DNA from 4 places in the Burkholderia sp. Ac-20344 genome. Region 4 is predicted to be linked to each of the others. Evidence: predicted binding sites of a transcription regulator. Region 4 holds the regulator's gene; each other region holds the start of a gene.
The links. Region 4 encodes HrcA, which represses chaperone genes, less so after heat shock. Its sites were predicted from a motif close to TTAGCACTCNNNNNNNNNGAGTGCTAA; they were not measured.

Region 1 (4,980 bases), on a different contig from region 4:
AGGCGGCGCCGTGATTGCCGCGTTGCTGGCCGCGAGCCTGATAGGAGCGAGCATGACCGCCGATCCCGTGACCGTCGCGCAGGCGCACTTCGACCACGTCCGCTCGTACCGCGCGACGATCCGCTCGTCGGCGCGCAGCGGCGAACGGACGGAAATCCGCTACGCGTACCTGAAGCCGGGCTTCGTCCGGATGGATTTCGTGTCGCCGCATCACGGTGCGGTGCTCGCCTACGATCCCGGCGACGGCAAGGTGCGGCTGCGCCCGTTCGGCGCGCATGCGCCGCCTGCGCTGACGCTGGCGCCGTCCAATCCGCTCGTGCGCGACCGCAGCGGCCACCGGGTCGACCGGTCGGACGTCGGCGAACTGCTGCGCAACGTCCATGCACTGCAGGAAGGCGGCGCGACGGTGACCGAAGGCGAGGAGGCCGTCGGCGGCCGGACCGCACTGCGCGTGTCGGTCACGGGCGCGCCCGCGCACGCGGTCGACGGCGTGCATCGCTACCGGCTGTGGCTGGATACCCGGGACGGTTTTCCACTGAAGGTCGTCAGCTTCGCGGACGGTGACGACGTGCCGCTCGAAACCGTGACGCTCGACGATGTCGAGATCGACGTCGCGTTTCCCGAACGCTTCTTCGCGCCCTGAGCGGTGCGCTGACTCATGCCCCTGACGGGCATGCCGGAGGCTGCATGGCGGAATACCGGTTCTCGACGACCTGGCGCGTGGACGCGCCGCTCGCGGTGGTGTGGGACGCGATCTACCAGGTCGACCGCTGGCCCGGCTGGTGGAAAGGCGCCGTGAGCACCGTCGAGATCGAGCCGGGCGATGCGCGCGGCGTCGGCGCGCTGCACCGGTACACGTGGAAAGGGGCGCTGCCGTACCGGCTGACCTTCGACATGCGCGTGCGACGCGTCGAGCCGCCGCATGCGCTCGAAGGGCGCGCGAGCGGCGCGATCGAAGGCGACGGATGCTGGTCGTTCATCGCCGACGGCGCGCGCACGATCGTGCGCTACGACTGGCACATCCGCACGCACGTGCGCTGGATGAACCGGCTGGAGCCGCTCGGTCGCCCGCTGTTCCGATGGAATCACGACGTGGTGATGCGCGAAGGCGCGAAGGGGCTCGCGCGGCTGCTGGGCGCGGCGGTCGAGACGGATGGCCGGACTTTCCGGCCGTTGTCGGACGCGGGCTGCGCCGATGCCTGAACGCGTGTGAACGCGAGGAAAAGCGCCGAGCGACGGGCTGCGCCGCTCAGCGCGCGTACGCCATCACGGCGCCATCCACCACCCGTGGAACGCGTTCGCCGCCGGCCGAGCCATGGGTGGATACCGCTCATGTCATCGGGCAGGCTCTGGCGCGTCCAGATGCCGGTCAGTGCGTTGGTCGGCTTCGCCTGGATCGCGAGATCGGCCCCGGGCGCTTCGCGCTGTGCGTCGATGGGCGTGCCGGCGAACGACGCACAGGCGGCGGGGCGCATCAGGGCACGGACGCTGTCTCCCTGGAACGATGCAAACGTCATATCAAATCCCTGGTTCTAATTCGTGTGGAGTCCTGCTTGTCGGTCGCTGTCCGGACGTTCGGCACCGATCGGCCAGGCATGAAGATGAACGCAACGCGGCGCATCGTAGGCGTGTCAAATGCGAAAGTCGCATGCAAACGAGAATGATTCGCATATAAATCGCTGAATGCAATTCGTGCCCCACGGATGGGGACGACGCGTGTTTAGTACCGAGGCAAACCGCAAATACCGGCGTAATGAAAATGTATGATTCGATGCGGATCGATGGATCCGCGGGAAGGCACGCGAAGGTCGTCCGGCGGAGGCGGGCGGACGCGCTGCGGCGGACGGAATCGGCGCCCGCGCAGGTTTTTTCGTGCGATGCCGCCGATCGCAGGAACTCCGTGCTTACCCGGTGTCCAAACGGGGCTGGATGAGATTCGCGGGCCGCGCGCGCCCGCCGGTCAGGCTGGGAGCGTTCGTAATGGCATTGTTTTGAAAGGATTTTTTGTTGTTTTCACGTGCTTTTTCCGCCGCGTCTCCGCCTTGAAAATTCGTCCGGTTTCCCTTCTTGAATTTGTCAAAACCCGTCCATATAATTAGCACTCGCTGCACGAGAGTGCTAACAATTCTCTGCCGGGCGATAAGCCGGGCAGATTCCCTAAGCGTTCTTCAATCTCAGTCAAGAGAGGAGTGAATATGAACCTTCGTCCTTTGCACGATCGCGTGATCGTCAAGCGCCTGGATCAGGAAACCAAGACCGCCTCGGGCATCGTGATCCCCGACGCCGCTGCTGAAAAGCCGGACCAGGGCGAAGTCCTGGCCGTCGGCCCGGGCAAGCGCGACGACAAGGGCGCCCCGATCGCGCTCGACGTGAAGGTCGGCGATCGCGTCCTGTTCGGCAAGTACGCAGGCCAGACCGTGAAGGTCGACGGCAACGAACTGCTGGTCATGCGCGAAGAAGACATCATGGCCGTGGTCAACGCGAAGTAAGCGTCCACCGACGGCACATATTCCCAAGAATTCAAGGAGTTAGAAGATGGCAGCTAAAGACGTCGTATTCGGCGATTCCGCCCGTTCGAAGATGGTCGAAGGCGTGAACATTCTCGCCAACGCAGTCAAGGTCACGCTGGGTCCGAAGGGCCGCAACGTGGTGCTCGAGCGCAGCTTCGGCGGCCCGACGGTCACCAAGGACGGTGTGTCGGTCGCGAAGGAAATCGAGCTGAAGGACAAGCTCCAGAACATGGGCGCGCAAATGGTCAAGGAAGTGGCTTCCAAGACCAGCGACAACGCAGGCGACGGCACGACGACGGCAACCGTCCTCGCGCAATCGATCGTTCGCGAAGGCATGAAGTACGTCGCATCGGGCATGAACCCGATGGACCTGAAGCGCGGCATCGACAAGGCAGTCGCAGCGGCTGTCGAAGAGCTGAAGAAGATCAGCAAGCCGTGCACGACGAACAAGGAAATCGCACAGGTCGGCTCGATCTCGGCGAACAGCGACACGTCGATCGGCGATCGCATCGCTGAAGCGATGGACAAGGTCGGCAAGGAAGGCGTGATCACCGTCGAAGACGGCAAGTCGCTGGCCGACGAACTCGACGTCGTCGAAGGCATGCAATTCGACCGCGGCTACCTGTCGCCGTACTTCATCAACAACCCGGAAAAGCAAGTCGCCGTCCTCGACAACCCGTTCGTGCTGCTGCACGACAAGAAGGTGTCGAACATCCGCGATCTGCTGCCGGTGCTCGAGCAAGTCGCGAAGGCTGGCCGTCCGCTGCTGATCATCGCTGAAGACATCGAAGGCGAAGCGCTCGCAACGCTGGTCGTGAACAACATCCGCGGCATCCTGAAGACCGTTGCGGTCAAGGCACCGGGCTTCGGCGACCGTCGCAAGGCGATGCTGGAAGACATCGCGATCCTGACCGGCGGCCAGGTGATCGCGGAAGAAACCGGCCTGACGCTCGAGAAGGCAACGCTGGCAGAACTGGGCCAGGCGAAGCGCATCGAAGTGGGCAAGGAAAACACGACGATCATCGACGGCGCAGGCGAAGCCGTGAACATCGAAGCACGCGTGAAGCAAGTGCGCGCGCAAATCGAAGAAGCGACGTCGGACTACGACCGTGAAAAGCTGCAAGAGCGCGTGGCCAAGCTGGCCGGCGGTGTTGCAGTGATCAAGGTCGGCGCTGCGACCGAAGTCGAAATGAAGGAAAAGAAGGCACGTGTCGAAGACGCACTGCACGCAACGCGCGCAGCTGTGGAAGAAGGCATCGTGGCAGGTGGCGGCGTTGCGCTGATCCGCGCTCGCACCGCGATCGCCAGCCTGACCGGCGCGAACGCCGACCAGAACGCCGGCATCAAGATCGTGCTGCGCGCGATGGAAGAGCCGCTGCGCCAGATCGTCACGAACGGCGGCGAAGAAGCCAGCGTCGTGGTGGCGGCAGTTGCTGCAGGCCAGGGCAACTACGGCTACAACGCAGCAACGGGCGAATACGTCGACATGGTCGAAGCCGGTGTTGTCGACCCGACCAAGGTCACGCGTACCGCACTGCAGAACGCAGCTTCGGTTGCAGGCCTGCTGCTGACGACGGACGCAGCCGTTGCCGAACTGCCGAAGGAAGATGCACCGATGCCGGGCGGCATGCCGGGCGGCATGGGCGGCATGGGCATGGACATGTAATCGACTTCGGTCGATGGTGTCCGGAGCGCGCAGCGATGCGCGTTCCAGCCATAAAAAAAGACCCGCAGCGATGCGGGTCTTTTTTTATGGTGCGCACGGATTTCGATGCGTGTGCGGGGCGGCCGGAGATGTCGCGCCCAAAACGGCGGGGCATGCCCCACCGCGCCCGCCTCAATGCCGGTGCGACGTCCTCGGCACCGGGTCGGCCTTCACGGCCGGCGGCGTGTCCGAGTCCTCGTTGCTGCGCGCCCAGAAGAACCGGTCGGGCAGGTACGCGCCCATGCCGGGCCGGAACGCGTCACGCACGGCCTGGTACAGGTATTCCTGCGCCTCGCGAACCGCTTCGGGCGGCTCCTGGCCGTTCGCGAGCAGCGCCGCGATGGCCGCGCCCAGCGTGTCGGTGATCCCCATCAGCCGGTGCGGCGAGCGATCCCACATGTCCTCGCGGAGCTGGCCTTCCTCGCCGTACAGCGTGTTGACGAGCCGGTGCGTGCCCGTCTCCGACGACAGGATGTACTCGCAGCCCTGCGACAGCAGGTGCGAGACGGCCGCGTCGAGATTCGGCGCTTCGGCGTCGCCGTCCGGCTGCGCGAGCGCGATCAGCGTCGCGTAGTCGGCGACCAGCAGCGTGGTTTGCGGCGCGAGCAGGTCGGCGATCGATTCGCGCAGGTCGTCGGCGGCGAGCACGTGCTCGTCGTCGAGCGTGAAGTCCGGTGCGAGCACGAGCGGCACGCCGTCGTAGTCGGCGACGACCTCGGCGATCGCGCTCACGACTTCCGCGCGCGTCGCCGCGCCGATCTTGAA
Region 2 (4,980 bases), on a different contig from region 4:
ACCATGATCCGGAACGAGAAGAACACGGGCGCGACCGGCGGGATCGTCTTCTTCGCGGCGGCCTTGATCTGCTCGGGTGTCGCATCGACCACGTTCGGCGTGAACTGCTTGAGCATCAGCCCGTAGCCGAGATACTGCTTGTGCTGGTCGAACAGCGCGCGGGTTGCGTCGCTCGTGTCGCCCTGCTTGATCTTCTGCAGCGCGCCGTACGCGATCATCCCGCTCTGGATGTGTTCCTCGCTGTGTTTCGCGAGATCGCGCAGGCCGATCACCGGTTCGTCGATCGAGCGCGTCGCGATCAGGCCGAGCGCGTACGGGATCTTGATCGCGTAGTCGGTGCGTTGTTCTTCCTGGTTCGGAATGCCGATCAGCGTGAACGACGCAGGTGCCGGCTGCGTTTCCCATTCGGATTCGATCGCGGCGAGCTTCATCTTCTGCACTTCGCCGGTCGTATAACCCGATTCGTCGCCGAGCACGATCACGCAGAGCGTCGCCGCGAGGCCGAAGCCGGCTGCGACCGCGAACGAGCGCAGTGCGAAGTCGACGTCGCGCTTCTTCAGCAGGTACCACGACGACACGCCGAGCACGAACATCGCCGCCGACACGTAGCCGGCCGACACCGTGTGCACGAACTTCACCTGAGCGACCGGGTTGAACAGCACGTCGAACAGGCTCGTCATCTCCATGCGCATCGTCTGGTAGTTGAACTCGGCGCCGACCGGGTTGTTCATCCAGCCGTTCGCGACGAGGATCCACAGCGCGGACAGGTTCGAGCCCAGCGCGACGAGGAACGTGACCATCAGGTGCTTGACCTTCGACAGTCGGTTCCAGCCGAAGAAGAACAGGCCGACGAACGTCGATTCGAGGAAGAACGCCATCAGGCCTTCGACCGCGAGCGGCACGCCGAAGATGTCGCCGACATAGTGCGAGTAGTACGACCAGTTCGTGCCGAACTGGAATTCGAGCGTGATGCCGGTCGTCACGCCCATCGCGAAGTTGATCCCGAACAGCTTGCCCCAGAACTGGGTCATGTCCTTGTAGACCTGTTTGCCGGTCATCACGTAGACGGCTTCCATGATGACGAGCAGCCAGGACAGGCCGAGCGTCAGCGGCACGAACAGGAAGTGGTAGAGCGCCGTGATGCCGAACTGCAGACGCGACAGATCGACGACTTCGCTACTTATCATGGTGGTCTCCCTCGGTGGGTGCAGGCGCCGGCACCGAGAGCAGCTTCTCGGCGACGGCGGCAGGCGGCAACGACATGTGCTCGGCCTGCGGATGATTGAAGAATGCGTATTTGAGCGACATCAGGAGGATCAGCTTGACGATCAGCACCAGGGTGATGTCGCGGGCGAGGGTCGGGCCGCGTGCCCACGCGGCGATGCGCGCGCGCCAGCCGATCGTACCGGCCGGCCGCGGGGGAGGCGGCGCAGGCTCTTTATTGATCGAGATCAAGGCGATTATCCTGAATCGATTTAGGTCTGATTTGGGGCGACTTTACGTCGGATTTATGACGGCCGTGAAGCTGTTTTAATCCTTTTGCGCCTGACATGCCAATTTTAAAAGGACGGCTTTCCGATGCCGAGTGCTGCGCTGCGGCAGACCGTCGCGAAACACGGGCTGAAACTTGAGGCAGATCAAGGTTATGCGGAAGGGGCCCGCAAACGGCCTATTGCCTGACGAATCAGGTCAATTAATCCGCACGGAAACGGGTGGAAAAACGGGCGAAAAAGCGGGTGAAAAACTGCGGAAAAGACGGGCGAAAAAAAACCGCTGCCGGTTAGGCAGCGGTTTTCGGTGAGGCGCGCTAAATCGCCGGGATTTATGCGTATTCGGCGAGGGCGGTGCGCATCTTTTTCATGGCGCTCGCTTCGATCTGGCGGATGCGTTCCGCCGACACGCCGAACTCGGCGGCGAGATCGTGCAGCGTCGAGCCGCCCGAGCCGTCGTCGTCGACGTGCAGCCAGCGCGCCTCGATGATGCGGCGGCTGCGTGCGTCGAGCGCGTCGAGTGCCTGCGCGATGCCGTCCGTCTGCAGCGTGTCGCGCTGACGCGCGGCGAGCACGGCGGTCGGTTCGTTGTGCGAGTCGGCCAGGTAGGCGATCGGCGCGTACGACTCCTCGCCGTCTTCGACCTGCCCTTCGAGCGCGATGTCGCCGCCCGACAGGCGCGTTTCCATTTCGGTCACGTCTTCGCGCTTGACGTTGAGTTCCTTCGCGAGGCCGTCGATCTCCTCGGGCGTCATCGCCTGCAGGCCCTTCTTGTGGCTGCGCAGGTTGAAGAACAGCTTGCGCTGCGCCTTCGTCGTCGCGACCTTCACCGTGCGCCAGTTGCGCAGGATGTACTCGTGGATCTCAGCCTTGATCCAGTGGATCGCATACGACACGAGACGCACGTTCTGGGCCGGATCGAAGCGCTTCACGGCCTTCATCAGGCCGATGTTGCCTTCCTGGATCAGGTCGCCGTGCGGCAGGCCGTAGCCGAGATAGTTGCGCGCGATCGACACGACGAGCCGCAGGTGCGACAGCACGAGGCGGCGTGCCGAGTCGAGATTGTTGCTTTCGCGGAATTCGGTCGCGTACTGGCGTTCCTCTTCGGGCGTCAGCAGCGGAATGCGATTGACGGCCTGGATATACGCGTCGATGTTGCCAAGCTGGCCCGGCAACATCGATTGAGCTGCGAGCGCCAGCGAGCCTGCCGATGCGGCCTTGGCCGGCGTCGGGCTCAGGGTGTTCGGGAGGGTCAGGGCATTGCTCACTAAAAAACTCCTTTGGAATCAGGGACAAGCCCCCGGTCTCGAATGAAATTCCGTGGGCCATCTTAGCACTCCCGTAAGCCGAGTGCTAATTCCTTAGAGCAAGCGTGGGCATCGGAGTTCCCACTTTTTCTATCGAGCTAGTCGAGTCGATAGTCTAATTTGCGACAGAGGGGGCGCAGCGAAGTTCCGTAAGCCGTTGTTTCTGATGGCAATCAGTAGACGATTTCAATTTTTGTCGTTTTGGAAGCAAGCCATTTCGCTTTGTGATGCCGATCCGAAAAGTCCTTTACCATACCATTCAGTTCGCTCGAGCTGGCCGAAGCGGCAGGCTCAATTCAACCCACAAAGTTGGAGTGTCAGATGAACAATAAGAAGAATCGCCGGCCCCGCAGCCGGCTTGCGCTGCACGCGATGCTGGCGGCGTCCCTCCTGGGCGGATCGGGTGCGGCATGCGCGGATCGATGGGGCATTCAGGCGGGCGGCGGTTTTTCGGATCGCCACGGGGTCGACAAGGCCGATCTCGGCGTGGTGTGGGATCCGGGCTGGAACTGGTGGGAAATCGGAGGCTGGCACTTCGCGTTCGTCGTGGAAGGGCACGCCGGCTACTGGCACACGGGCGGCAACGTCCACGGCAACATCGGTGAATTCGGCGTGACGCCGATGTTCCGCTTCATCAAGAGCGCCGGGGAGATCCGCCCGTACATCGAGGCCGGCGGCGGCGTCCGGCTGCTGACGCATCCGACGATCTCGGATCATTTTTCGATGGGGACCGCGTTCCAGTTCGCGCCGACGGCGGGGGTGGGCGTGCAGTTCGGCCAACGGCAACAGTATCAGGTCGGCTACCGTTTTGAACATGTGTCTAACGCGGGTATCAAAGAGCCGAATCCTGGTATAAATTTCCACCAGTTCTACTTGCAGTACAACTTCTGATCCGCACGCCCGCGCACGGCGTGCGCGTTGCCGAGGAGTCAGGCGATGGCGAAGGTGGTCGATGCGATCCGCGCGCTCGAGCGCGATCGGTTCCGGGCGATGGTGGACGGGGACGGCGAGGTGCTCGACGCGCTTTTGTCGGACAAGGTGTTCTTCGTGCACACCAACGGCAAACGCGAAACCAAGCAGCAGTTCATCGACGCGATCGTCGCCGGCCGCCGCCGCTATCGCCAGATCGAAATCCAGTCGCAGGACGTGCTGCCCGTCGGCGACGAAACCTGCGTCGTCACCGGGCGCGCGTTGATCGAGATGGAAACGAACAACGGCGGCCTGGTCTTCCCGATTGCATATACCTCCGTCCATACCCACGAACAGGGCCGCTGGAGCCTGTTCGCGTGGCAGGCGACGCGGTGCGCGACCGAGACATGAGCGCGCGTGGCGCTCCTTTTCATGTCCCGACCGAAGCGGCCTTCTGGGCCGCTTTTTGCTGCCTCGTGCGGCGCGGATCGCGCGGCGCACGGGCGGTCACGCCCCGCTCGCTGACGTTTGAACCCTGAAACGGAACCGGACGGTCAGGCCGCTGCGCGGCGATCCGTGCAGTGCCAGGCCGAGCGGTTGATCGCGCTGACGACCGCATCGAGCGCGGCGCTCGCCGCATCGGCGTGCAGGCCGACGCCGTGCCGCAGCGGCGCATCGCCGACCCGGCAGCCGACCGATACCGCGATCCGCCCGTCCGTCGTGCGCGTGTGTTCGCACGACGCGACGTCGATCGCGGCGCTGGCGGCCGCCGCGAATGCTGCGGCCAAACGCCGCACGGCATCGTCGGGCGTCGTGTCCGCCGCGGGCACTGCCGCGATCTCGCGGTTCTGCCAGCGCGCGCCGTTGCCGTGACGCGCGGCCGGCCCGTCGGTGTCGAAGAATTCGCGCGCGAACAGCGTGCAGATCGCGTCGCCCGTCACTTCCTCGCCGGACGCGTCGGCAAGCGTCTGCACCGCATGGCTGAATTCGATCTGCACGCGGCGCGTCGGCGTGAAGCCCATCCCGCGTTCGAGCAGGAACGTCGCGCCGCCCTTGCCGGACTGGCTGTTCACGCGGATCACGGCGTCATAGCTGCGGCCGAGGTCGGCCGGGTCGATCGGCAGGTACGGCACTTCCCAGGCCGCGTCGGGGCGCTGCTGCGCGAAGCCCTTGCGGATCGCGTCCTGGTGCGAGCCCGAGAATGCGGTGAACACGAGGTCGCCCGCGTACGGATGGCGCGGATGCACGGGAATCTGGTTGCAGCGTTCGACGAC
Region 3 (4,980 bases), on a different contig from region 4:
GGTGCCCGCATGGATCGAGCCGGCCGTCACGATCGCCTGGTCCTGCGGGTTCACGTTGCGCGACACGACGGTCTGCAGCGCCATCACGATCGACGCGCACACGACCACCGGATCGATCGTCGTATGCGGCGCCGCGCCATGCCCGCCGCGCCCGGTCACGCGCACCCGCACCTCGTCGGCCGACGCCATCGCCGGGCCGTCGCAGAAACCGAGCACACCGGCCGGCAGGCCCGGCACGTTGTGCATCGCGAACACCGCATCGCACGGAAACCGCGCGAACAGCCCGTCGTCGATCATCCGCTTCGCGCCGCCGAGCCCTTCCTCGGCCGGCTGGAAAATCAGGTTCAGCGTGCCCGTGAAATTTGCGCGCTCGGCCAGGCAGCGCGCCGCCGCGAGCAGCATCGCCGTATGACCGTCGTGGCCGCACGCGTGCATCACGCCGTCGCACCGGCTCGCATGCGGCAGCCCGGTCGTCTCGCGGATCGGCAGTGCGTCCATGTCCGCGCGCAGCCCAAGCCGTTTCCCGGAGCCGCGCGTCAATGTGCCGACCACGCCCGTGCCGCCGAGCCCGCGCGTCACCCGATAACCCCACGTTGTCAGGACGTCGGCCACGAGGCCGCTCGTTGCATGTTCCTCGAAGCCGAGCTCCGGATGCGCGTGCAGCCGGTGGCGCAACGCAATCATCTCCGTCTCGATGGCCGCCATTTCCGGCTGGATAGGTTTATGGTCCAACCCCGATTCTCCTCGATGCACTCCGGTTGCCGATCGCCCGAATGACCGATCGTGGCCGCATCGTAGGCAGCGAAAATCCCGGCGAACAGCCTCGGTTTCGTTATGATGACAACCTTTCGTTGTCAGGTATCGCACCATGAGCACGATCAAGCTGCATCAGTTGCAGGCGCTCGTCGCGAGCGCGGAAGCCGGGAGCATCCGCGGCGCGGCGCGCACGCTCGGGCTGTCGCAGGCGGCCGTCACGCGCGCACTGCGCGAACTGGAGGCCAGCGAGCGCCTGCCGCTGCTGGTCCGCGCGCCGGAGGGGATCGGCTTCACCGAATACGGAAAGACGCTGCTCACGCACGCGAAGCTCGTGCTGAAGCAGCTCGAACACGCGCAGAGCGACCTCGAACGCATGCGCGGCCGCGTCGAGGGCCGACTGAGCATCGGCGTCACGCCGTGGCTCACGATGACCTTCCTCGCGGAAACGGTGCTGCGCTTTCGCGAGCGGATGCCCGACGTGCGCCTCGAACTCTACGAAGCGCTGATGGCCGTCGCGCAGCCGCTGCTGCGCGACGGCAGCATGGACTTCGCGCTCGGGCACGTGCAACCGGGCGGCACGCAGGAATTCGCGTTCGAGCCGATACTGCGCTACGAAACCTCGGTGATGGTGCGCGCCGGCCATCCGCGCGAGCACGCGCGGTCGATCCACGACCTGGTCGACCACGACTGGGTGCTGAATTTCGCGGCCGACGGGCAGGCCGCGCTCGTCGACTACCTGTTCACGCGCCACGGCGCTGAAATCGACGAACGGCGGATCGTGCGCGCGCAGTCGGTGGCGATGCTGCAGACGATGCTCGAACAGGCCGACATGTGCACGTGGTGCCCGACGATTCTCGCGGCCGTGCCGTCGTTCGGCGAACGGATGCGCGCGTTGCCGCTGAAGGAGACCTTCGAGCCGCGCGAGCTCGGGATCGTCACGCGGCGCAGCAGCACGCTGAGCGATGCGGCGCGCTGCTTCATCGACTGCCTGCTGCACGTGATCCGTCGCCATGCGCGTTCGGCACGCAAGGCGGATCTCGCGCTGTTCAGGACGCTGTCGCTGCTGATCTGACGCGCGGCACGATGCGCCCTTCGTCCAAAGCTCCTCCGTGAAAATGCATTTCCGAATCCGTTATTGGATTGCGCCGCCGCGCATTTTTATACTCGTCAGCACTCTCTGCTAAAGAGTGCCAGCCAATCTCGACAGAACAGCACAGGACGAACAAATGAGCCTACGCCCCTTGCACGACCGCGTGATCGTGAAACGACTCGACCAGGAAACCACCACCGCGTCGGGCATCGTGATCCCCGACAGCGCCGCGGAAAAGCCCGACCAGGGTGAAGTGATCGCCGTCGGCCCCGGCCGCAAGGATGCGGACGGCCAGCGCATCGTGCCCGACCTGCAGGTCGGCGAGCGCGTGCTGTTCGGCAAGTACGCGGGTCAGGCCGTCAAGGTAGACGGCAACGAGTTTCTCGTACTGCGCGAGGAAGACATCGTCGCGGTCGTCAATCAATAACGGAGCGCAATCATGGCAGCGAAGGAAATCATTTTCAGCGACGTCGCACGGGCCAAGCTGACGGAAGGTGTGAACATTCTCGCGAACGCGGTGAAGGTCACGCTCGGGCCGAAGGGCCGCAACGTCGTGCTCGAACGCAGCTTCGGCGCCCCGGTCGTCACGAAGGACGGCGTGTCGGTCGCGAAGGAAATCGAACTCGCGGACAAGCTGCAGAACATCGGCGCGCAGCTCGTGAAGGAAGTCGCGTCGCGCACCAGCGACGCCGCCGGCGACGGCACCACGACGGCCACCGTGCTCGCGCAGGCGATCGTTCGCGAAGGCCAGAAATACGTAGCAGCCGGGCTCAATCCGCTCGACCTGAAGCGCGGCATCGACAAGGCCGTCGCAACGGCCGTCGACGAGCTGAAGAAGATCAGCCGGCCGACCACCACGAGCAAGGAAATCGCGCAGGTCGCGACGATCTCCGCGAACGGCGAGGAGTCGATCGGCCAGCGCATCGCGGAAGCGATCGACCGCGTCGGCAAGGAAGGCGTGATCACCGTCGAGGACGGCAAGTCGCTCGCGGACGAGCTCGATGTCGTCGAGGGGCTGCAGTTCGATCGCGGCTACCTGTCGCCGTACTTCATCAACAATCCCGACAAGCAGATCGCCGAGATCGAAAGCCCGTACATCCTGCTGCACGACAAGAAGATCTCGAACATCCGCGACCTGCTGCCGGTGCTCGAACAGGTCGCGAAATCGGGCCGTCCGCTGCTGATCATCGCGGAAGATGTCGAAGGCGAAGCGCTCGCGACGCTCGTCGTGAACAACATCCGCGGGATCCTGAAGACGGTGGCCGTGAAGGCGCCGGGCTTCGGCGACCGCCGCAAGGCGCTGCTCGAGGACATCGCGATCCTCACCGGCGGGCAGGTGATCGCCGAGGAAACGGGCCTGACGCTCGAGAAGGCGACGCTCGCCGAACTCGGCCAGGCGAAGCGCATCGAGGTCGGCAAGGAAAACACGACCGTGATCGACGGCGCGGGCGATGCGAAGAACATCGAAGCGCGCGTGAAGCAGATCCGCGTGCAGATCGAGGAAGCGACGTCGGACTACGACCGTGAAAAGCTGCAGGAACGCGTCGCGAAGCTCGCGGGCGGCGTCGCGGTGATCAAGGTCGGCGGCGCCACCGAGATCGAAGTGAAGGAGAAGAAGGACCGCGTCGACGATGCGCTGCATGCGACGCGTGCGGCCGTCGAGGAAGGCATCGTGCCGGGCGGCGGCGTCGCGCTGATCCGCGTGCGGCAGGCGATCCGCGCACTGCAGGGCGCGAATGCCGACCAGACCGCGGGCATCAAGATCGTGCTGCGCGCGCTCGAGGAACCGCTGCGCCAGATCGTCACGAATGCGGGCGAGGAAGCGAGCGTCGTCGTCGCGAAGGTGGCCGAAGGCTCGGGCAACTTCGGGTACAACGCGCAGACGGGCGAATACGGCGACCTCGTCGAATCGGGCGTGCTCGATCCGACCAAGGTCACGCGGACGGCACTGCAGAACGCGGCGTCGGTCGCGGGGCTGCTGCTGACGACCGATGCGACCGTGTTCGAAGCGCCGAAGGATGCGGCGCCGGCGGTGGCGCCGGGCGGCCCGGGTGCGGGCGGACCCGGGTTCGATTTCTGACGGTGTGGCGCCCATGCCGGTTCGCCGGCATGGGTGCTGTCCTGAATCAACAGGAAACGCGTGGCGACGATCGTCGTCGCGCGTTTTTTGTTTTGTGCGCCCTCCCGCGTGGGCGCCGCAACCTTTACGACCTTTTTACTTGCGGCCGCGCATGCGTTCACTAGAATGTGTTCGCAATCCCTCACCGAGTATGCACATGCGCATCCGAAGTCCTCGCCCTCCGAGTTGCTTTTCTGCCTGACAGGCAGGACGCCTGCGTCTCTCTTTTCCCGAGCCGCCGTCCTGCCAGCAGGCGGACGGTGCGCGCCGTAGTCATTCCCGTGCACGCTTGAATGCGTTAGCCGCGCATCGCGCGAGGCAAGCGTGTTCGCGCGGAAAATCCCGTACCACGACGCGCCATCGATCCGCCTCCCCGGCAACGATCGATCGCGTGCCCTTTCCCGGCATGTCGATCCGGTCGCATTACTTTGCACACCTGATTTAACCAACGGAAGTTTCCGATACCGGAGCCCGGTCATGTTCGAGATCGACAAGCAGTACACCCGCGAATTCATCCACACCGCGTGCGGCGGCAGCAAGCAGGCGTTCCTGCCGACGAAGAACGGCAAGGTCGTCGCCGCCTGCCTGCGCACGGACCTCAACCCGCATGCGCCCGACGTGATCCTCTGCAACGGCAGCGCGTCCGCGCGAGCGGCCGGCAGGACGCTCGCCGCGCAACGCGATGCGATTCCCGTGTTCATCCGAATGGCAACGGACGCGTACCGCTTCGCCGGCCAGTACGTCGTCCGTGAATCGCTCACCGCACCGCTCGACTGCGCGCCATACGTGCGCAACAGCAGCTTCACGCCCGGGCAGATCTCGCGCGTGCTCAAGCTCGAGCGCTGCTGACCCGCTTGCAGGGCGCGTTGCGCGCCCCCGTTTCGGTCATCTTTCTACAGGAGCAATCATGCTTGGCCTGACATTCTGGAAACACGTGATCGGCGCGCGGACCGATGCCCTCCGCGATGACAGGGCCGCAGCACACGACCGGCATCGCCGGGTATCGAGAACGCTC
Region 4 (4,980 bases):
ATCGACCCGCTGCGCATAGTGCGACAGCGAGTAGACGGCTTCCTGCAACTGGATCTCGGCCGGTTCGAGCGACGCGAGCGCGTCGCCGAGCGCGGTGTCGTAGTCGGCGAGGCTGCGCAGCTTCGACACGATCGCGCCGAGTTGCGCGAGCATCGCATCGTCGGACTCGGACAGCGCATTGAGCGCGCCGCGCACGCCTTCGATCAGGTTGGCCGAATGCGACAGACGCTTGTGTTCGTTGCTGACTTCGTCCCATTCGCCGGCTTGCGGTGCGAGCTTGTCGAGCTCGGCGAGCTGCCAGGCGAGCTTTTCGCGTTCGAGCTGCAGCTCGCGCTCGTGCGCTTTTGCGGTTTCGATCGCCTGCTTCGCATCGCGCCACACACGCCACGCGCGCGCCACATTCGCGGCATCGGCGATGAGCCCCGCATGCGTATCGAACAGCTCGCGCTGCGCGTCGGGCCGCATCAGCAACTGGTGCGCATGCTGGCCGTGGATGTCGACGAGCATTTCGCCGAGCTCCCGCAGTTGCGCGAGCGTCGCGCTGGTGCCGTTGATGAATGCGCGCGACCGGCCGTTCGCGTCGATCACGCGGCGCAGCATCACGGTGTCCTCGGTGTCGAACGCGTGTTCGTCGAGCCAGCGCGCGACGCGGTCGTGCGGCGTGAATTCGGCGGTGATGTCGGCGCGGCCGCAGCCGGTGCGCACGACGCTTGCGTCGGCACGTTCGCCGAGCGCGAGGGCGAGGGCGTCGATCAGGATCGATTTTCCGGCGCCGGTTTCACCGGAAAAGACGGAAAAGCCGCTGTCGAATTCGAGATCGAGCGCGGCGACGATGACGAAGTCGCGGATCGAGAGGTGGCGGAGCATGGTGTCGGGCGGAGCGGCGTCAGGACGCCTTGTCGTCTTCGTTCGAGGCGTGTTCGTTCCAGTGCAGCTTCTTGCGCAGCGTCGCGTAGTAGCTGTAGCCGATCGGGTGCAGGAACGGCACCGTGTGCTTCGAGCGGCGCACCTCGATCGTGTCGTTCAGCTCGAGCGAGGTGAACGACTGCATGTCGAAGTTCACGTTGACGTCGCGCCCGCCGACGATCTGGATCGCGATTTTCGAATCGTCGGGCAGCACGATCGGCCGGTTCGACAGCGCGTGCGGCGCGATCGGCACGAGCACGATGCCCGCCAGCTGCGGATGGAGGATCGGGCCGGCCGACGACAGCGCGTACGCGGTCGAGCCGGTCGGCGTGGCGACGATCAGGCCGTCCGAACGCTGGTTGTACATGTACCGGCCGTCGACCGATGCGCGCAGCTCGACCATCCCGGAGAAACCGCTGCGGTTCACGACGACGTCGTTGAAGGCGAGCGCGTGGTAGATCGGTTCGCCGTCGCGCATGATCCGCGCCTCGAGCAGCGCGCGCTCCTCGCGCTCGAACTTGCCGGACAGGATCACCGGGACGAGCGCCTGCATGTCGGCCGCCGCGATATCGGTGATGAAGCCGAGCCGTCCGTGGTTGATCCCGATCAGCGGTGTCTTGTACGGCGCGAGCTGACGGCCGATGCCGAGCATCGTCCCGTCTCCGCCCAGCACGACCGCCACGTCGGCGCGCGCCCCGATTTCGGCCGGGGTCAGCGCCGGGTAGCCGGTGATGCCGATCTCGCGCGCGGTCTCGGCTTCGAAGACGACCTCGAAGCCCCGCTTGGCGATGCAGGCGGCCAGCGTGGCGAGCGGCTCGGCGATGTTCGGCGTGTTGCTCCGGCCGACGAGCGCGACGGTGTTGAACTGATTACCGGTTTTCATGCCGGCATTACACCATAGCTCGTTGACGAAAAGAACCGGCTGTGCGCAGACGGGGCCGGATCGGGCCGGCCCGCGCGTCGGTGGCCGCGCCACTCGCCGCGGTCGCGCGGTTGCGCTAAAATTTTCCACCATGCTAGATCCTCGCGCACGAACCCTCCTGAAAACCCTGATCGAACGGTATATCGCCGACGGTCAGCCAGTCGGATCGCGCACGTTGTCCCGTTACTCCGGGCTCGAGCTGAGCCCGGCGACGATCCGCAACGTGATGTCCGACCTGGAGGAGCTCGGCCTCGTGTCGAGCCCGCACACGTCGGCCGGCCGCGTGCCGACACCGCGCGGCTACCGGCTGTTCGTCGACACGATGCTGACGGTCGAGGCGCCGATCGACGCCGAGGCCGTCGCGCGGCAGGTGCAGCACACGCTCCAGGCCGGCGAACCCCAGCAGCGGGTGGTGGCGGCCGCCGCAAGCGTGCTGTCGAACCTGTCGCAGTTCGCGGGTGTCGTGCTGACGCCGCGCCGCAGCCACGTGTTCAAGCAGATCGAGTTCATGCGCCTGTCGGACAAGCGCATCCTGCTGATCATCGTCACGCCCGAGGGCGACGTGCAGAACCGGATGCTCGCGACGCCGCGCGATTACTCGCCGTCGCAACTGACCGAGGCGTCCAACTACATCAACGCGCATTTCGCCGGGCTGTCGTTCGACGAGGTGCGCCGCCGCCTGCGCGACGAGATCGACCAGTTGCGCGGCGACATGACCACGCTGATGCATGCGGCCGTGACGGCCAGCACCGAGGTGCCCGATACCGAGGACACCGTGCTGATTTCCGGCGAGCGCAACCTGCTCGAGGTGGCGGATCTGTCCTCCGACATGGCGCGGCTGCGCAAGCTGTTCGACGTATTCGATCAAAAGACGGGCCTCCTGCAACTGCTCGACGTGTCGAGCCACGCCCAGGGCGTGCAGATCTTCATTGGCGGCGAATCGACGCTCGTACCGATCGAGGAAATGAGCGTCGTTACCGCGCCTTACGAGGTGAACGGGCAGATCGTCGGCACGCTCGGCGTGATCGGCCCGACCCGCATGGCGTACAACCGCGTGATACCGATCGTCGACATCACCGCGCGCCTGCTGTCGCTCACGCTGAGCCAGCAGTAGCCTGCATTCGCCAGCCCGATCCCGCCCCGTCATCGTGCCGCGGCACCGCGCGAGCCGACAGTCGGCCGAACGGCCAGCCGACCGGCGCGGGGCGGCCCGCTATAATTGAGAGCCGTCCGGTCCCGTGCCTCGAGCACGTTCTTGCCCATGCGTTTCGATCTTGAGCCGCCTTCGAGCACCGCGGCCGCCCATCGCATCGGCGTGCTGCTGATCAATCTCGGCACGCCCGACGCCCCTACGCCGCGCGCGGTGCGGCGCTATCTGGCCGAATTCCTGTCGGATCCGCGGGTCGTCGAGATTCCACAGGCCGTCTGGCAGGTGCTGCTGCGCACGCTGATCCTGCCGCTGCGCGGCCGCGCGTCCGCGAAGAAATACGCGGCCGTCTGGATGCCCGAGGGCTCGCCGCTGCGCGTGCATACCGAGCGCCAGACCGACAGCGTGCGGCACCTGCTCGCGTCGAACAGTTATCAAGTGCAGGTCGATTACGCGATGCGCTACGGCAGCCCGAACATTTCGCACGCGCTCGCGCAGTTCAAGCGCGCGGGCGTCGAGCGCGTGCTGCTGATGCCGATGTATCCGCAATACTCGGCGTCGACCACGGCCACCGCATTCGACGCCGCATTCGGCGCGCTCGCGCGCATGCGCAACCAGCCGGAGGTGCGCACGGTGCGGCATTACGCCGATCATCCGGCCTATATCCACGCGCTGGCCGAACAGGTGCGCCAGTATTGGGCGCAGCACGGCCGGCCCGACTTCGCGGCCGGCGACAAGCTCGTGCTGAGCTTTCACGGCGTGCCGAAGCGCACGCTCGACCTCGGCGATCCCTATCACGACCAGTGCCAGCAGACGGGCGCGCTGCTGATGGCCGCGCTCGGGCTGTCGACGACCGAATGCCGCATCACGTTCCAGTCGCGCTTCGGCAAGGCCGAGTGGCTGCAGCCTTACACCGCGCCGACGCTGCGCGAGTTCGGCGAAGCCGGCGTGCGGCGGGCCGACGTGTTCTGTCCCGGTTTCACGGCCGACTGCCTGGAGACGATCGAGGAGATCGGCATGGAAGTGCGCGACGAGTTTCTCGCCGGCGGCGGCAAGGTGTTTCACCGCATTCCGTGCCTGAACGGCGCGCCCGCGTGGATCGGCGCGCTCGGCGAGATCGTCGCCGAGAATCTGCAGGGCTGGCCGGTCAGGGCCGCGCAGCCCGAAACGGTGGGTTGAGATGAAACGACCCCCACGCTCACTTCGTTCACTGCCCCCCGAGGGGGCGGTCAGCCTCCTTGGGGCGGCCCGGCGGAGGCTGCGATGAACTACAAGATTTCGACCGAACCGGGCGCGAAGCTGCGCATCGACAAATGGCTGTGGGCGGCCCGGTTCTTCAAGACGCGCTCGCTCGCGACCGATGCGGTCGACAAGGGGCACGTGAAGATCGGTGGCGCGGCGGTCAAGCCGGCGAAGGAAGTGCGCGTGGGCGACGAGGTCGAGATTGCGATCGACGGCATCGTCTGGCACATTGCCGTGCTTGGCGTGTGCGACGTGCGCGGGCCGGCGAGCGTCGCGCAGACGCTTTACCAGGAAACGGAAGCGGGGCGGGCCGCGCGGCTCGCCGAACTGGAGCGGCGCCGTACGTATCGCGAGCCGGCGGCCGAATTGCACGGCCGGCCGACGAAGCGCGACCGGCGCATCATCGACAGATTTTCTGGTGGGAGCTGAACATCTGGTCGAACGTCGCCCGCGCGCTCCCGTATTCGGTCGTGCGGTCGGTGACGGCTCCCGACAGGCAGATGGTGGTGGTGCCGGCAATGAGTACCAGCGCGACCACCGATATCGCAAAGGTCAGTTTCACGGTACTCCCCTCGAGAAGACGGGTGAAAACGGCGCCAGGTGGTTGTCAGGCGGTGGTCAGCTCCGGGTAAACACGCTTTTCCGATGCTTGAATGGAGTGTAGTGCAGCGGGCCTGTGCCAAGCTAGTCCTGGTCAGGTAAGCGTTGTTACAGCCCGTTTCGCCCGATCTGGCGGACTATGCGCGCGATGCACCGGTGCATC

Region 1: groES (co-chaperone GroES) is a predicted target of HrcA. The motif match lies at 2,096-2,122, and genes of this name have one in related genera.
Region 2: rpoH (RNA polymerase sigma factor RpoH) is a predicted target of HrcA. The motif match lies at 2,821-2,847, and genes of this name have one in related genera.
Region 3: G3N64_RS12880 (co-chaperone GroES) is a predicted target of HrcA. The motif match lies at 1,924-1,950, and genes of this name have one in related genera.

Annotation. Positions count from the first base shown of each region.
Region 1 covers NZ_JAAGPP010000245.1:2,529-7,508, forward strand. The annotation lists gene G3N64_RS37260 (quinol oxidase) at 1-14, shown strand, start outside; gene G3N64_RS37265 (DUF1571 domain-containing protein) at 11-643, shown strand; gene G3N64_RS37270 (SRPBCC family protein) at 688-1,203, shown strand; gene groES (co-chaperone GroES) at 2,196-2,489, shown strand; gene groL (chaperonin GroEL) at 2,536-4,176, shown strand; gene G3N64_RS37285 (hydroxymethylpyrimidine/phosphomethylpyrimidine kinase) at 4,348-4,980, opposite strand, start outside.
Region 2 covers NZ_JAAGPP010000073.1:2,030-7,009, forward strand. The annotation lists gene G3N64_RS22040 (cytochrome ubiquinol oxidase subunit I) at 1-1,187, opposite strand, end outside; gene cydP (cytochrome oxidase putative small subunit CydP) at 1,177-1,461, opposite strand; gene rpoH (RNA polymerase sigma factor RpoH) at 1,823-2,758, opposite strand; gene G3N64_RS22055 (acyloxyacyl hydrolase) at 3,119-3,688, shown strand; gene G3N64_RS22060 (nuclear transport factor 2 family protein) at 3,734-4,117, shown strand; gene leuA (2-isopropylmalate synthase) at 4,261-4,980, opposite strand, start outside.
Region 3 covers NZ_JAAGPP010000030.1:53,565-58,544, forward strand. The annotation lists gene G3N64_RS12870 (M20 aminoacylase family protein) at 1-684, opposite strand, end outside; gene G3N64_RS12875 (LysR substrate-binding domain-containing protein) at 869-1,828, shown strand; gene G3N64_RS12880 (co-chaperone GroES) at 1,983-2,273, shown strand; gene groL (chaperonin GroEL) at 2,286-3,926, shown strand; gene G3N64_RS12890 (DUF6697 family protein) at 4,443-4,814, shown strand.
Region 4 covers NZ_JAAGPP010000136.1:6,553-11,532, forward strand. The annotation lists gene recN (DNA repair protein RecN) at 1-867, opposite strand, end outside; gene G3N64_RS31025 (NAD kinase) at 887-1,789, opposite strand; gene hrcA (heat-inducible transcriptional repressor HrcA) at 1,920-2,942, shown strand; gene hemH (ferrochelatase) at 3,090-4,154, shown strand; gene G3N64_RS31040 (RNA-binding S4 domain-containing protein) at 4,239-4,646, shown strand; gene G3N64_RS31045 (hypothetical protein) at 4,618-4,779, opposite strand.